3 regions of the Peribacillus sp. QJM3NY_7 genome follow, and region 1 is predicted to be linked to each of the others. Evidence: riboswitches for the same ligand, from Rfam matches in the RefSeq annotation. Region 1 holds a riboswitch; each other region holds the start of a gene.

Region 1 (2,270 bases):
CGAAAACACTCTTCCTAAATATGGGATCAAAGTGAAGTTCGTTTCTCCCGATGACCCTGAGAATTTCAAAAGGGCGATTACACCAAGAACTAAAGCCATTTTTGCTGAAACGATCGGAAATCCAAGTTTGAGGGTGCTCGATATTGAAGCGGTAGCGGAAATCGCCCACGAAGCCGGCATACCTTTAATCATTGATAATACCTTCGCGACACCATATCTTTGCAGACCAATTGATTTTGGAGCGGATATTGTCATCCATTCCGCTACAAAATGGCTTCTTGGAAATGGAACGACGCTAGGCGGTGTCATCGTGGATGGAGGGAAATTCGATTGGAACTCGCCGAACTATCCTGGCTTCACGGAGCCTGACCCAAGTTACGACGGTCTGGTATACGCCGAGGCAGTTGGCCCTGCCGCATTCATAACGAAAGCCCGGGTCCAGTTACTCCGTGATTTGGGCCCTGCGCTAAGTGCCCAAAGTGCATTCCAGTTTACGCTTGGACTTGAAACGCTGCATGTAAGAATGAAAGAGCATCTATCAAACACCAAGTCTGTCATTCAATATTTAAAAAACCATCCTGCCGTGACCTGGGTTTCACATCCTGGTGATGAGGAACATCCCGATAAAGCCCTTGCGGATAAATATTTGCCAAAGGGAGCTGGATCTGTCGTCACATTTGGGATTCAAGGTAATCGCGAAGCTGGGGCAAAACTTATCAATTCGGTGGAATTATGGTCCCATGTGGCGAATGTAGGGGATGCGAAGAGCTTGATCATCCACCCAGCAAGTACGACCCATCAACAATTGAATGAGGCGGGTCTTGCGAAAGCGGGTGTAAGTGCCGATCAAGTCCGTTTATCGATTGGGATTGAAAATGTAGACGACTTAATAGAAGATTTGGAGCAGGCAATTGAAAAGGCGACGAACATCGTCTCCTTGACTTCCAAAACGCTTTAAGCAAAGTTCCTGTTCATTCTTGTACTAGAAATAATATACATTGCGCTCCTTTTTTATCTATGTTAAAATTTCTCCATACTAAAGAACTTAATGATGTACAAATATTCTATATATTAGCTCTTATCAAGAGAGGTGGAGGGATGTGCCCGATGAAACCCGGCAACCGACAAGGAGATTTCCTTGGAAAGGTGCCAATTCACACAAAGTTTAATCACTTTGGAAGATGAGAGGAAGGCCTGTTTCTTCACCTGCCTTTCTGCTCATGCAGAAAGGTTTTTTCTATTTTAATTGGGAAAACATTTACATGATAGGAGAAACAGACTAATAATGTAGAGAAATCAACTAAGTTCATAGGTTTTATTGGATAAAAGAGGTGAGGGTTAATGATTACTTTGACGAAAGTCAGTAAGCTGTTCCGAACAGGAAAAGGAAACAGTGAGACGATCAAGGCTGTAAATAATGTGAATGTTGAAATAAATAAAGGCGAGATTTTCGGGATCATCGGTTACAGTGGAGCGGGGAAAAGTACTTTGATCAGAATGCTCAATGGATTGGAAACACCGACAGAGGGATCCGTTGTGGTGGCTGAAAAGGAAATTTCAAAAATTAAAGGGGCTCAGCTCCGTAAGGCCCGTCAAGAAATCAGCATGATTTTCCAGCATTTCAATCTATTATGGTCAAGGACCGTTCAGGAGAATATATCTTTCCCGTTGGAAATTGCAGGTATTTCTAAACCTGAACGCACCAAGCGTGTGAACGAATTGATCAAGTTAGTCGGACTTGAAGGCAGGGAAAAGGCCTATCCTTCGCAATTAAGCGGAGGGCAAAAGCAAAGGGTGGGAATAGCCAGGGCTCTTGCAAATGACCCTAAAGTGCTGCTGTGTGATGAAGCGACTTCTGCATTGGATCCGCAGACTACCGACTCCATACTCGAATTGCTTGTTGACATCAATCAGCGTTTGGGATTGACGATCGTCTTGATTACGCATGAAATGCATGTAATACGTAAAATCTGCCATCGCGTCGCCGTGATGGAAAGCGGGCAGGTTGTTGAACAGGGTCCTGTCCTGGATGTCTTCAAGAATCCTAAAGAACAAATGACGAAGCGTTTCGTGCAACAGGTAACGGAACCGGAAGAAACGAAAGAAACGATGGACCATTTGCTCGAACGCTACCCAGCCGGCAAAGTGATTCAATTGACCTTTGTAGGTGATCATGCAGAAAGCCCATTGATCACCAAGCTTGTACGTAACTTCGAGTTGGATGTCAATATCGTTCAAGGTAAGATATCCCAAACAAGAAGCGGTTCATA
Region 2 (2,270 bases), 2.8 Mb from region 1:
GCTACCCCTGCTGCAACAAGCAGTTGTGCTCCATATGGGATCAACCCTTGGATACAACATGCAAAAATGTCAAGGACGCTCGCCGATTTCCGCGGATCAATCCCATACTTTTCAGAAATATTTTTGGCAAGTGGCCCGGCAATGATAATCGAAATCGTGTTATTTGCCGTTGAAAGGTTCGTTAAACCAACAAGCCCCGCAATGCTGAATTCCGCCCCTTTTTTCGATTTGCTATTTCGTGTCACTAGGTGGAGTAGATAATCGATGCCACCATTATGTTTGATTACGGCTACCATACCTGCAATTAAAATGGCAAGGAAGGAGATTTCATACATTCCCGCCATTCCTTCTCCAACTTTTTGAATGACACCCAACGGTTGATAACTACCATCAGCCAAGCCGATGATTCCGGCAAATACGATTCCGATGGAAAGGACCAAGAACACATTGACTCCTGCCAATGCAGTGACCAATACGCAAAGATACGGAAGAATCTTCACCCAATCATAAGACTGTTGGGAAATGTCAGCCTGTTCACCCATCGTTAAAATTCCTAGGATGGCACATGTGATGATGGCTGCAGGTAAAACGATGAAAAAATTCACTTTAAACTTATCCTTCATTTTCGTTCCCTGAGTTCGGACAGCAGCGATTGTCGTATCTGAAATGAATGAAAGGTTATCCCCAAACATCGCACCACCAATAACGGCTGCCATTGAAAGGGCAAGTGAAATATCAGTTTGTTCACTAATCCCTACCCCGATAGGTGCCAGGGCTACGATCGTTCCCATGCTTGTCCCCATGGATAGAGAAATAAAACAAGCGATGATGAAAATCCCCACCATTAATAGATTTTGGGGGAAAACAGCTAAGGCAAGATTCACGGTTGATTCAACTGCCCCCATGCCATTGGCAACTTCGGCAAAAGCGCCGGCCAAAAGGAAAATGATAACCATTAACATAATATTGGCGTCCCCGGCACCTTTACAGAAGATATCAACCTTTTCATTGAATGTCTCTTTCCGATTCATCGCCAATGCAGCTGCCGATGCAATGGAAATCGCTACAATCACCGGAAATGAATAAAAATCTTTAGTGATGATTCCGGATCCAATAAATAAAATTAAAAATACGACAAATGGGATCAATGCCCATGGATTCCCTTTATTGTTTGCACTCATGATGTACACCTCTTTTTATTATTCCCGCGACATGTGTCACAGCTCTTATTCTATTAACAGTTTTCGCAAATAACTCCAATTTGAACCTACCTGATTTTCCAGTCATGGAGCTGTAGCAAAAAACTGGCATAAAAAAAGACCCCTTCTATTTAATAACAAGAAGAGGTCTTTTAATTTATAAAAAACACCCTCCTTATCTTTCAGGCGAAAATCAGCCTGCTGGATTTGGCACAGCACTCCATTTAAGTCCGCTGCCGAGACATCTTCGGGCCAGTCCCTCCGTCTCTCTTGATAAGAAGATTACATTATATAATTATTTAAAAATTACGATGCCTGCCAGAAAAGTACCACGCTGGAAACTTGCCTGAGTTCCTGACATCGAAAGTCGTTTTGAAAAGCAAATATAACAGTACAGCATTTTGTCTATTTTCGCAAGGGTTAATTTTTAAAGTGTTTCACATGCACTCCTTACTGTTTATAAAGAGATCTAAGTTGATTGGAGCGGGTGTGCGAGACTCCTGGGGGAAAAGCGAGTGCCTGGAGGCGACGTCAAATTGTAAAAACCATAAAAAAATGTAGACAAACTCGATTTTCACCGAGTTGTCTACATTCTGAGAGGCCTAATGAACTCTCAACAAACTTGTTGGATTAGGTTAGGTGTATTATTTTTAGTCGAGTTTACATCAGTCGATACTTCAAATGCTTCCATCTGTTCCGAATCGAATGATTTTAAATACTGTTGCAGATATGCAGGATCATTAATGGAAGGATTCAACCAATCTTTTTCATCTTCTGGTTTTAGGATGACAGGCATGCGGTCATGAATGCTGGTCATTAGCTCATTTGGCACAGTTGTTATAACAGAGCACGAATAGATGCTGATGCCTTCAGGAGATTTCCAGGATTCCCAGAGACCGGCCATTCCAAATGGAGCATGATTCTTCAGTTTTATCCGCATCGGTATTTTTCTTTCTGGTGTCTTCTTCCATTCATAAAAAGAGTCAGCGATTATCAAGCATCTCTTCTTCTTATACGCATTCCTGAAGCTTGCTTTCTCAGCAATGGTTTCCGCTCTGGCATTGATCATTT
Region 3 (2,270 bases), 1.6 Mb from region 1:
GTCGGGAAAGTATCATTTGAGCTTTGTGCCTTGTTAACATCATCATTCGGGTGAAGGATTTCCGATTCACCATTTTCTTTTAACCATTCATTCCCTTTGTTAGCGACCACTTCATTCACATTCATATTACTTTGCGTACCGCTTCCCGTTTGCCAAACTACAAGCGGGAAATGTTCATCAAGCGTACCTTCAAGGATTTCGTCGCAAATCTTGACGATGGCGTTCTTTTTAACTTCGGAAAGATCGCCAAGATCATAGTTCACCTTTGCAGCAGCTTGTTTAACGTATGCAAATGCACGAACCAATTCAATCGGCATTTTTTCGTTACCGATTTTGAAATTGTTACGGCTTCTCTCAGTTTGTGCTCCCCAATATTTATCAGCAGGAACTTTCACTTCACCCATCGTATCACGTTCGATTCTGTATTCCATGTGTTCTCCTCCTAAGTTTGCACTATTCATTGAAGAATTTTTGCATATGAAATGAATAATGTCGGATTATTCTTTCTCTCCATACATTGTACAAACTTTATTATTTTAAAGCAAAAATATCCCGCTGACCCTTTCCATATATCTGAAAAATCCTAGTCCATTCATATTTAGATGAAAATTTGGATATTCTTTTTTGACACATAAAGTGTAGGCACCGCTAGGCTTCAATTGACCTGGCCATGAACACCAACACATCATCACCCCAAAAATGTCCTTGACAGTGTTTTGTATATATAGTAAATTCAAAAGAAATTGAATAATCTAAACTCTTATCGAGAGAGGTAGAGGGAATGGCCCGATGACACCTCAGCAACCTTCATTTGTTTCAAACCAATGAAAAGGTGCTAATTCCACAAGTTTATGAACTTGGAAGATAAGAAGAATGACTCGTCCCTACTTAATCAAAGTCTTCTTCTTAAAGAAGACTTTTTTTTATTTTATTTAACTCAAAGGAGCAGTGAAAACCATGTATAAACCTGAAACATATCTTGCTCAATTAGGAAATCGCAGTGAAACGGCGACAGGAACAGTCAATCCGCCGGTATACTTTTCAACAGCTTTTCGCCACGAAGGAATCGGTCAATCGACGGGATTCGACTACACAAGGACAGGTAACCCTACCCGCCAGCTATTGGAGCGATCCATCGCCGATCTGGAAAAAGGAGACCAAGGCTATGCCTGCAGTTCAGGAATGGCCGCCATCTCCACTATACTCGCCCTTTTTAAATCCGGGGATGCGTGGATTGTCAGTGAAGATCTTTATGGCGGTACATATCGGCTGTTAGAACAAGGTTTTAAAAAATGGGGATTGCAGTGTGACTATGTAAACACTTGTTGTTTGGAGGATATCGAAAAAGCCATCACTCCTCACACGAAAGCCATCTTCATCGAAACTCCCACTAACCCTCTTATGCAGCAAACGGATATTAGCGCCGTTGCCGCATTGGCTAAACGATATAATTTATTGCTAATCGTTGATAACACTTTTTACACGCCTCTTATTCAACAACCCATCTTACTTGGAGCTGATATTGTGATCCACAGTGCAACCAAGTATCTCGGTGGTCATAATGATGTGCTCGCCGGACTGATCGTTGCTAGCGGCGCTGAATTATGTGATGCACTTGCCTTCCATCATAATGGCACTGGAGCTGTCTTGAGCCCATTTGATTCATGGCTGTTGATGCGCGGAATGAAAACCCTAGCATTGCGGATGGAGCGTCATGAAAAGAATGCCAAGATACTTGTAGATTACTTATCGGAGCATGATTGTATTACGGACGTATTGTATCCAGGCCGAGGCGGCATGATTTCTTTCCGCATCATTGATGAAGCGGCGGTCAACCCATTTTTACAATCGCTCTCATTAATTTCCTTTGCAGAAAGCCTGGGAGGGGTTGAAAGCTTCATCACCTATCCTGCCACACAAACACATGCCGATATACCGCTTGAGGTCAGAACGGCAAACGGTGTTTGTAATCGACTGCTCCGCTTCTCCGTTGGCATCGAGGATAGCGACGATTTGATTGGTGACTTGCAGCAAGCATTCGCACATGTAAAAAGGGAGGCACTACGATGACAGATCATGATTTTAGCTTTGAAACAAAATTACTTCATAATCAACATAAATTCGATCCGGCAACGGGCGGTGTGAGCGTCCCCATCCAGCATGCATCGACTTTCCATCAATCCGATATCGATCAATTCGGCAAATATGACTACAGCAGAAGCGGGAACCCAACCCGCGAGGCACTTGAAGACATCATTGCCGAACTTGAG

Evidence for each region. A riboswitch is a leader RNA that binds a small molecule or an ion and turns the genes downstream of it on or off. The one in region 1 is predicted to bind S-adenosylmethionine.
Region 2: another riboswitch for S-adenosylmethionine. It lies ahead of AC0VX1_RS11210 (Na+/H+ antiporter NhaC family protein); the one in region 1 lies ahead of AC0VX1_RS24790 (methionine ABC transporter ATP-binding protein).
Region 3: another riboswitch for S-adenosylmethionine. It lies ahead of AC0VX1_RS05430 (methionine biosynthesis PLP-dependent protein); the one in region 1 lies ahead of AC0VX1_RS24790 (methionine ABC transporter ATP-binding protein).

The regions. Positions count from the first base shown of each region.
Region 1 is NZ_CM149663.1:5,110,484-5,112,753, reverse strand. Features, by position in the region: gene AC0VX1_RS24795 (O-acetylhomoserine aminocarboxypropyltransferase/cysteine synthase family protein) at 1-958, shown strand, start outside; SAM riboswitch class I at 1,076-1,188, shown strand; gene AC0VX1_RS24790 (methionine ABC transporter ATP-binding protein) at 1,342-2,270, shown strand, end outside.
Region 2 is NZ_CM149663.1:2,348,966-2,351,235, reverse strand. Features, by position in the region: gene AC0VX1_RS11210 (Na+/H+ antiporter NhaC family protein) at 1-1,181, opposite strand, end outside; SAM riboswitch class I at 1,372-1,479, opposite strand; gene AC0VX1_RS11205 (SOS response-associated peptidase) at 1,813-2,270, opposite strand, start outside.
Region 3 is NZ_CM149663.1:1,146,971-1,149,240, reverse strand. Features, by position in the region: gene fumC (class II fumarate hydratase) at 1-431, opposite strand, end outside; SAM riboswitch class I at 758-871, shown strand; gene AC0VX1_RS05430 (methionine biosynthesis PLP-dependent protein) at 958-2,070, shown strand; gene metC (cystathionine beta-lyase) at 2,067-2,270, shown strand, end outside.